Regions from separate parts of the Alcanivorax sp. genome, predicted to be linked through region 3. Evidence: predicted binding sites of a transcription regulator. Region 3 holds the regulator's gene; each other region holds the start of a gene.

Region 1 (2,200 bases), 740 kb from region 3:
TCGTAGACATCGTGCAGCACGCCATCGATCCGGAAACGCATCTTGCCGGTCTCCCGGCGAGGCTCCAGATGGATATCGCTGGCCCGCTGGGAAAACGCGTACTGCAGAATCCAGTCCACGATATTGACGATGTGCTGGTCGTCCGCGTCGTGATGCCCCTTACCCACTTCCAGCAACTGCTCGAAGTTGGTAATACCGGACATTTCCTGGCCGGTGTTGCCGGAAGCCCCGGCGATGGAACGGCTCAGGTTGTAGAATTCAACGCGGTAACGGCGCAGCTGCTCCGGGTTGGCCAGCACCACCTCCAGCTCCCGATCACGCAGCACCTGCTTGAGGTGGGCCTGCCAGTCGCGCACAAAGGGCTGATCGCAGGCCACCACCACCTTGTCCCGCAGCACCTCCACCGCCACGATGCCGTGACGTTCGGCAAAGGCGTAGCTCATCACATTGGTCACCTGGTCCACATGCACCTTGAGTGGATCAATGTGACACACCGGCATACCCGCCTTTTCTCCCAGCCAGTGGGTCAGGAAGTCCACATCCAGCAACTGATGGGTATTGGTCCGATCGGTGAGCCGGTACTTCGCCAGCACCTGAATCGGATGCCAATTCAGCTCCTTCTTTTCCCGCGGCGTGGTGGAAATGACATTGAAGTCTTCCTGACTGACACGCCCTTCTTCCAGCAACTCGCGCATCAGCCAGCGCACATCAATCAGCAGACCATCCAGTTTGGCGGGGTTGGCAGTGGCGTTCACGGAAACTCTCCGGGTCGTGGGCGGGCAGAGCCGCCTGTCTCATTATTTTGTAGTACTGTAACGATAACAGGTAAACCCTGACAGCCCCGACGCCTTTGACTATACTCGCGGCCAGCTTCATGACACATCCGTGACAGACGCACGGTCGTGCCATGACCCGAGCTCCTCTCCCTATGGGCGACGCCCCGGGAAAGTGGGACACTGATTTCTACCTGACTCTGGATCCGAGGCGCCTATGTCCTTTGGAAGCTCCATTGCCGGCCTGTTTGGCCGCTCACCGATCAAGCCCCTACAGCAACATTACGACACCGTTCACGATTGTGCCCGCACCCTGGCGGATTTCTTCGCCGCCGTTACCGAAGGGGACTGGGACAAGGCGCGCTCTGCCCGCAAACGTATCGCCGAACTGGAAAACCAGGCCGACGAACTGAAAAAAGAGTTCCGCCTGAACCTGCCCAAAAGCCTGTTTCTGCCCATGCCCCGTACCGATCTGCTCGATCTGATCAGCGTGCAGGACAAGGTGGCCAACAAGGCCAAGGACATCTCCGGGCTGATGCTGGGCCGGCAGATGAGCATCCCGCCGGTGCTGGCCGATGTGATGCGCGACTATGTGCAGGGTGCCATCGACACCTCCGCCCAGGCCCAGAAAGCCATTAACGAGCTCGACGAGCTGATCGAGACCGGCTTCAGCGGCCGCGAAATCCAGATCGTGGAAGAGCTCATCGAAGAGCTGGACCGCCTGGAGCGCAACAACGACGAACAGCAAATCACCATCCGCTCCACCCTGTTCAAGCTGGAAAGCGAACTGCCCCCGGTGGATGTCATTTTTCTCTACAAGATCATCGAATGGGTAGGCGATCTCGCTGATCGCGCCCAGAAAGTGGGCGGCCGCCTGCAGATGTTGGTCGCACGCTAGGAGTTATCTTATGGAGTGGATGATTGAACACAGCTACCTGATGCTGTTGATGGCCGGCGCCTTCGGTTTCCTGATGGCCTGGGGCGTGGGTGCCAACGACGTGGCCAACGCCATGGGCACATCCGTGGGCTCCGGCGCCCTGACGGTCAAGCAAGCCGTGATGATTGCCATCGTCTTTGAGTTCTGTGGTGCCTATCTGGCCGGTGGCGAAGTGACCGCCACGGTACGTAAAGGCATCGTCGACGCGGGCGTCTTTACTGAATTCCCCCACTATCTGGTCTACGGGATGATGTCCGCCCTGCTGGCCGCCGGCATCTGGCTGATTGTCGCCTCCTGGTTCGGCTGGCCGGTCTCCACCACCCACTCCATCGTCGGCGCCATTGTCGGCTTTGCCGCCGTGGGCGTGGGCATGGATGCGGTCAACTGGGGCAAGGTGGGCAACATCGTCGCCAGCTGGGTCACCTCGCCGTTGCTGGCAGGCTTTATCTCCTTTGCCCTGATCAAGAGCGTGCAGAAGCTGGTACTCAAC
Region 2 (2,200 bases), 510 kb from region 3:
GCCGAGACAAGAAATCCGCAACAAGCAGTACATCCGGTTCGTCCCAGGATTACCGTAACCACACCCTGATTGCGCCCAGTGCCACGGTCCGAGGTGATATTGAATTCACCGGCGGGTTGCATGTTCAGGGTACCGTGGAAGGCAATATCAATGTGGGCAAGGATGGTGGCCGTCTGATCATCGGCGAAAGCGGTGTGGTCAAAGGGGAAATTCAGGTACCCCAAGTCATCATCAATGGCCGTGTGGAAGGGGATGTGCACGCCACTGAGAATCTGGAGTTGGCCGAAAAGGCCTCCGTGGAAGGCAATGTCTATTACCTGATGATCGAGATGGTCATGGGCGCGCGGGTCAATGGCAAGCTGGTCCGCCTGGACGATGAACGCCGTAACCTGCCGGCACCGGATGCCTCCGGCAAGAACGCCGGCAAGGCTTCTGGCAAGGAAGCGGTGGCCGAATAATTCTTGACTGTTTTAGTCGGGTACTGGAACATAATCAGCCCGTTGGCCTTCCCGGCCACGGGCCAATCCGTCACCCGTTGCAAGCGAGAGTATGACCGAAAACGCCCCGATCTCATTCACCGATGCCGCCGCCGCCAAGGTCAAGGAACTGCGTGACGACGAAGGCAATCCGCAACTCAAACTACGCGTGTATATCACGGGCGGTGGCTGTGCCGGGTTTTCCTACGGCTTCACCTTTGACGAAGCGGTCAACGATGACGACACCATTGTTGAAAAGGATGGTGTGACCCTGCTGGTCGATGCCATGAGCATCCAGTATCTGGACGGTTCCCAGGTGGATTACGAAAAGGGGTTGATGGGCTCACGCTTTGTGGTCAGCAACCCTAACGCTGCCACCACCTGTGGTTGTGGTTCTTCTTTCTCAGTCTGAACCTGCTCGCGTCAACGTTTCTATCCTGTGGACATGATGCCCGCGAAACTCCCTCCGCACAGGTGTGGTGGGGTGGGTGTTCATATGGCAAGAGCTCCTGACTGTCACAAAACCTTCACCGTTTGATCAACTTATCGTCGTTTTTGCGGGTGACACTAGCCCCATGATGACGACAAAACCTACATTTCAACGAATGACTGCCGCGGATACCCGGGCCATGTGCTGGTTGCTTCAACAGCCCCAGGCTGCCCGTCGTGCCCGTATGGCCCGCATGGTATCGCGGCTCGGTGATGGCCCCTTCTATGTGGCCCTGACGCTGCTGATCTGGTGGATGGATCGCCAGGGGGGCAGTGAATTCGCACTCACCGCCATGGCGGCTTATGCTCTGGAGGTGCCGCTGTTTGTGCTGCTTAAGCATATGATCAAGCGGCCACGGCCGGCGGATGCCTTGGAAAGCCTGTCCGCCTTTATCCAGCCGGCGGACCGTTTCAGTTTTCCCTCCGGCCACACTGCCGCTGCCTTTGTCATGGCATCCCTGCTCTGCGTGTTTTACCCGCCGGTGATGTTGCTGGCCCTGGGGCTGGCGGTAATGGTGGGGCTGTCCCGGGTGCTGCTGGGTGTGCACTACCCCAGCGATATCCTCGCTGGCGCCACGCTGGGCGTCAGCTGTGCCATGCTGGCGCTCTGGCTGGTTTAGCCCTCCTCCTCGACGATCCTCTCCCGCCCTGGCCATACGGCCGCACTTTTTCTAAACCCCCGTAGGAGCGGCGCTTGAGCCGCGAATTTACTTGCGATAAAGGGCGAATGGTTCGCGGCTCAAGCGCCACTCCTACGGGGGTAGCGAGGTAATGAAGAGGTTGCTCGTCGCCTTTCAGGGCAAGGTGACCTGGCCCAGAATCGCTTCTCTGGACGCCCCGGTGACCGCCGGTGCATTCCCGCACTGTCCTTCCAGCCGTGCCCATGCCAGCCAGGCGAAGGCGGCGGCTTCCACCCAATCCGGGTGCAGGCCTTCGCTTTCCGTGCTGGTTACCGGGACGCCTAGATGATGCTGCAGCCGTGCCAGCAGGTGTCGATTATGAGCGCCGCCGCCGCAGACCAGCAGTTGTTGCGGGGCGAAATCCGCCAGCGCGTCGCTGATGCTTCGAGCGGTCAGTTCGGCCAGAGTGGCCTGAACCTGCTGGGCGTCATAGTGATCGGGCAGCCGTTGGTTCAGCCAGTCCCCGTGGAAAAGTTCGCGACCGGTGCTCTTGGGGGGCGGCAGCCGGAAGTAGGGATCATCCAGCAGTTGCTCCAGCAGTGTGCTATCCGGCGT
Region 3 (2,200 bases):
CCCACGCCAAACTCGGTAATGCGAAATTGCAGGATACGGTTGTCGTCCACCGGTGAGGGAATCTCCAGGGCGTCGCGGAAATCCCCCTTGCCCAGGTATTCGGTGAATTTCGGATGGCGGACCAGATTGGTTAGCGGTTGGCCCAGATCCTGGCGGGCGTTGAACCCCATGTAGCGTTCCGCAGCCTGGTTCCAGTATTCTAGGTAGCCGTGCTGGTCGATCAGGATGACCACATCTTCCAGGGCGTTCACGGATTGCTGGGCACGGTGAATGATGCCCTGCAGATTTTCCTGGGCGCGGCGTTCTTTCTGAAAAAGGTGTTCCAGGCGGGTGTAGAACTCCCCCCACAGGCCGATGCTGTCCGGGGGCTCGGTATGGTCATCGCGGACCAGCCAGCTGTACAGGCCAAACAGTTGCCGGGTGCTCCAGATGATATAGCCCAGCAGGCCCACTATCAGTGGCCAGATGTGGCCCACCGCCAGCGCTGCCACAACGGACAGCAGAATCAGGCCGACTATGCGATTTACTTCCTTGGCCAGACTGGCTTTCATGATCTCGCTTCCGCCGCTCCGTTGTGGCTACATAGGTGCATTAACCGTAACCGACCCGCATTGCACCACCTCTCCGGATTGCGCGCAATGCGCTATGCAGAACGGGTCGGCTCAGCCTGCCTTGGCGGATTTTACCGAAAAACGGTAGCCGGTGCCGCGGACCGTCTGGATAAAGCGATCGTAGCCGAAGGGGGCCAGGGCCTTGCGCAGGCGGCGAATATGCACATCGATGGTGCGATCTTCCACATACACGTTGGCGCCCCATACCTGATCCAGCAACTGCGTCCGCGAGTAGGCCCGTTCCTGGTGGCTCATGAAGAATTCCAGCAGACGGTATTCCGTGGGCCCCATGTCCACCGGCTCATCGTCGGCGCTGATACGGTGGCTCACCGGATCCAGGCACAGCCCTTCCACCTCGATGGCCTTGTCCGCCGCCGTACTGGAGGCTCGGCGCAACACCGCCTTGATGCGCGAGATCAGCTCGCGGGTGGAAAACGGCTTGGTAATGTAGTCGTCGGCACCCACATCTAGGCCCTGGATCTTGTTGTCCTCTTCGCTCTTGGCGGTGAGCATGATGATGGGAATTTCGTTGGTGGTCTCATCACGCTTGAGGCGGCGGGCCAGCTCGATACCGGTGACAGACGGCAGCATCCAGTCCAGCAACACCAGATCCGGGCGCTCATCGACAATAATTTCGTGGCCACGCTGGGCATTTTCCGCCTCCAGCACATCAAAATCGGCCAGCTCCAGAGCAACGGCCACCATTTCCCGAATGGCGGGCTCGTCGTCAACAATCAAAATACGGTTACGGGACATGGCTTTCCTTCCTTGCCTGACACCTGAATCCGTGACTTCATCACGGCGCCTGATGCAAGCCTTTGCCGCCACAGAAAATTTTCTTCAGTCGATCGCATTCCCAGATGCGACGCTTCTTCAGAAAATTCCCTGTGACAACAAATTCTTACACCATGCATCCATGCTGAAGTCACGGATTCAGGTGATTATCTATGTTGCCCTATTAGATTGCTTTTTTGTGACATGTGTATGACAAATTGGTCGGAAATTGGGGGAAAAGCAAGGAAGGAAAGCGGCGAGCTACTAGCTGCTAGCTGCAACGCGACATGGGACAGTGCAACCCTTTGCGTTTTGGTTGCCCGCGCTTAAAGGGCTGTTTGTTTTTTCCTTGGCAGCGCGAAGTCCATGGCGAGCAGCAGTTGTACACCTGGGACTCGCGTCGTAGCTAGCAGCTAGGAGCTCGCCACTCAGAAGTACTGAAAATACAACCCGATAAACACGCACGCCCCGGCCCAGTGATTATTGAGGAACGCATGGAAGCTGGGCCAGCGTTCCCGGTAACGGATAAGGCTGTGCTGGAACAGGAAGCTCAGGGACATGCCAGCCAGGCCGGCATACCAGGGCCAGGAGAATTCCAGTCGCTGCCCCACCATGATGAGGGCCAGCAGGGTGAGGCCCTGGAGGATGGCGATCATCAGCCGGTCCGCGTCGCCGAACAGGATGGCGGTGCTCTTGATGCCCAGTTTCAGGTCGTCTTCCCGGTCACACATGGCGTATTCGGTATCGTAGGCCACGGTCCACACCAGGTTGGCCACATACAGCAGCCAGGCAATTTCCGGCACCGCGCCGGTTTC
Region 4 (2,200 bases), 1.7 Mb from region 3:
CGGGCCAGCCTTGCGCGAATGCCTCCGGCCTGGCTTCGATGCTGACGTTGGCATAGATCAGGGAACCACCGCCAACACCGGCACCCATGGCGATACTCATGTCGCCGAAATAGCGGAAATCAATCCAACCGTTCTGTTTTTCCGGTTCCTTTTCATCCCACAGCCAGTCTCGCTGGGATACCGAAGGGTAATCCTCCGGCAACCAACGCCGCCCCCTTTCCAGCACCACCACCCGGCTTCCCTTCTCCGCCATCCGGCAGGCCATCACCGAGCCGCCGAAGCCGCTGCCGATGATCAGGACATCCACATTTTCCATTGTCTCCCCCAACCCCTGTTTTTTTATCGTCACCTTTGCGACAACGCTTTTTTAATCAAGGTTTTGCACTATAAAATTAACTGTCAATCCTGTCTATTTGCAGCACTTTCCAGTAATCTGGCGACTGTCTTCGCCGGCCTCATTGCAGCACCCATGGAACAGATCGATTTCGTCACTATTGAAGAGCAGCAACGCCCCCGCAAGCGCAATGGCGCCGCGCGCAAACCTGCTCCGAAGAAAGCCGCGAAGCCGCAGCGCCCGGGTGCCGTTCGCGACGGCTACCGCCGCCTCACAGCTGATATCCCCGCCGATCTGCACAAGCGCCTGAAAATGCAGGCTCTGATGGAGGACCGCTCCGTCACTGAACTGATCGTGCAAGCCGCGGAGTGTTTTCTTCGCAATCGGGACTAGCAAAAAGCACGCAGCATGCCTGCCAGGTTAGTCCCCTCCTCTTTCACACAATCGTAACCCCCCTGTCATTCCTCCGCACCGATCCATAACCATCCTGACAATCGACGCCACCGTTGAGGAGCTAGCAGATGGCTGCGGATCTGTTTTTGTTAGGGTGCACCCTGGTCTTCGGGGTGAGCTTTCGCTTTCTCTTCCATCACCTGCCGGAAGAACGCTGGCAATTCGTCGCCTCGCTACCCCTGAAGAAAAACAGCGATGGCTCCTGGCAAGGCCTGAACCTGACTTTCTATGGGTTATTTACCGGCATTGCCGGCGGGCTCGGCGTTGCCGCCTTCATTCTGCTCACCGCCTCCGCTGGCGTAGCCCTTGGTACTGCCTTGCTGCTAACGTTGGGAGTGCTGGCCATTTGCCTGCCTGCGGCCAAGATAATTGCCACTGTGGTGGAGAAAAACCGCCATGGTTTTACCGTGGGCGGCGCCAGCTTTGTGGGCATTATCATCGCCCCGCTTTTTCTCTGGCTGGCGGACCTGGCCAGCCAGCGCTGGTGGGACACGGCCCTGCCGATTCTGCCCATGCTGGCGGCCATGTCCATTGCCTATGTGCTGGGTGAAGGCATCGGCCGGCTGGCCTGCATCAGCTTCGGCTGCTGTTACGGCAAGGCACTGAATCGCTCACCACGGTGGGCCCAGCGCCTGTTCTGTACCCTTAATCATGTCTTTATCGGCAAGACCAAGAAGATCGCCTTTGCCGGGGAAATGGAAGCGGTAAAAGTCATTCCTATCCAGGCGGTGACCTGCGTGATTTATACCGCCCTGGCCCTGCTCTGCAGCGCCCTGTTTTTCCATCGGCAATTTGCACTGGCCTTTGCCCTGAGTCTGGTGAGCAGCCAGTTGTGGCGGGTGTATTCCGAGACACTGCGGGCAGATTATCGAGGCGGCAGCAAGCTGTTCTCCGTCTACCAACTGATGGCACTACTGGCCGCGCTCTATGGCATTGCCATCAGCCTGGCGCTACCTGCCCATGCCGGCCTTGCCCCGGATCTGGCTGCCGGGCTGGGCGCCCTGTGGACACCGGGCGTCATCCTCAGCCTGCAGGTCATCACCGTGACCATGTTCTTCTTCTCCGGCACCAGCACCATCACCACCGGCGAACTCCGCTTCGGCCTGGCCGAAGACTGGCGCAGCCAGGCAGGGTGTGAAGAGGAAGGGTGCAAGGGAGAGGGGAGAAGGCGGCAGCTTGAACAGCTGCAAGCTACAAGCCTCAAGCTACAACACGAGAAACGAATGTAGTGTTTCCAACGCAAGAGGCCGCGCCCAGGACTCGGGCGCGGCCTCTTGCGTTTCAAATACCAACATTATTGAGCCGCGTTGTAGCTTGTAGCTTGTAGCTTGTAGCTTGTAGCTTGTAGCTTGTAGCTTGTAGCTTGTAGCTTGTAGCTTGTAGCTTGTAGCTTGTAGCTTGTAGCTTGTAGCT

The links. Region 3 encodes PhoB, which activates phosphate uptake and scavenging genes when phosphate is short. Its sites were predicted from a motif close to TGTCATANNNNTGTCANA; they were not measured.
Region 1: KZ772_RS09940 (TIGR00153 family protein) is a predicted target of PhoB. The motif match lies at 874-891, and genes of this name have one in related genera.
Region 2: KZ772_RS15915 (phosphatase PAP2 family protein) is a predicted target of PhoB. The motif match lies at 991-1,008, and genes of this name have one in related genera.
Region 4: KZ772_RS02570 (prolipoprotein diacylglyceryl transferase family protein) is a predicted target of PhoB. The motif match lies at 769-786, and genes of this name have one in related genera.

The regions. Positions count from the first base shown of each region.
Region 1 covers NZ_CP080267.1:2,144,452-2,146,651, forward strand. The annotation lists gene KZ772_RS09935 (GspE/PulE family protein) at 1-695, opposite strand, end outside; gene KZ772_RS09940 (TIGR00153 family protein) at 991-1,671, shown strand; gene KZ772_RS09945 (inorganic phosphate transporter) at 1,682-2,200, shown strand, end outside.
Region 2 covers NZ_CP080267.1:3,398,398-3,400,597, forward strand. The annotation lists gene KZ772_RS15905 (polymer-forming cytoskeletal protein) at 1-458, shown strand, start outside; gene erpA (iron-sulfur cluster insertion protein ErpA) at 550-888, shown strand; gene KZ772_RS15915 (phosphatase PAP2 family protein) at 1,052-1,585, shown strand; gene KZ772_RS15920 (anhydro-N-acetylmuramic acid kinase) at 1,760-2,200, opposite strand, start outside.
Region 3 covers NZ_CP080267.1:2,886,043-2,888,242, forward strand. The annotation lists gene phoR (phosphate regulon sensor histidine kinase PhoR) at 1-551, opposite strand, end outside; gene phoB (phosphate regulon transcriptional regulator PhoB) at 663-1,367, opposite strand; gene ubiA (4-hydroxybenzoate octaprenyltransferase) at 1,814-2,200, opposite strand, start outside.
Region 4 covers NZ_CP080267.1:577,612-579,811, reverse strand. The annotation lists gene KZ772_RS02580 (GMC family oxidoreductase) at 1-316, opposite strand, end outside; gene KZ772_RS02575 (hypothetical protein) at 470-727, shown strand; gene KZ772_RS02570 (prolipoprotein diacylglyceryl transferase family protein) at 856-2,016, shown strand.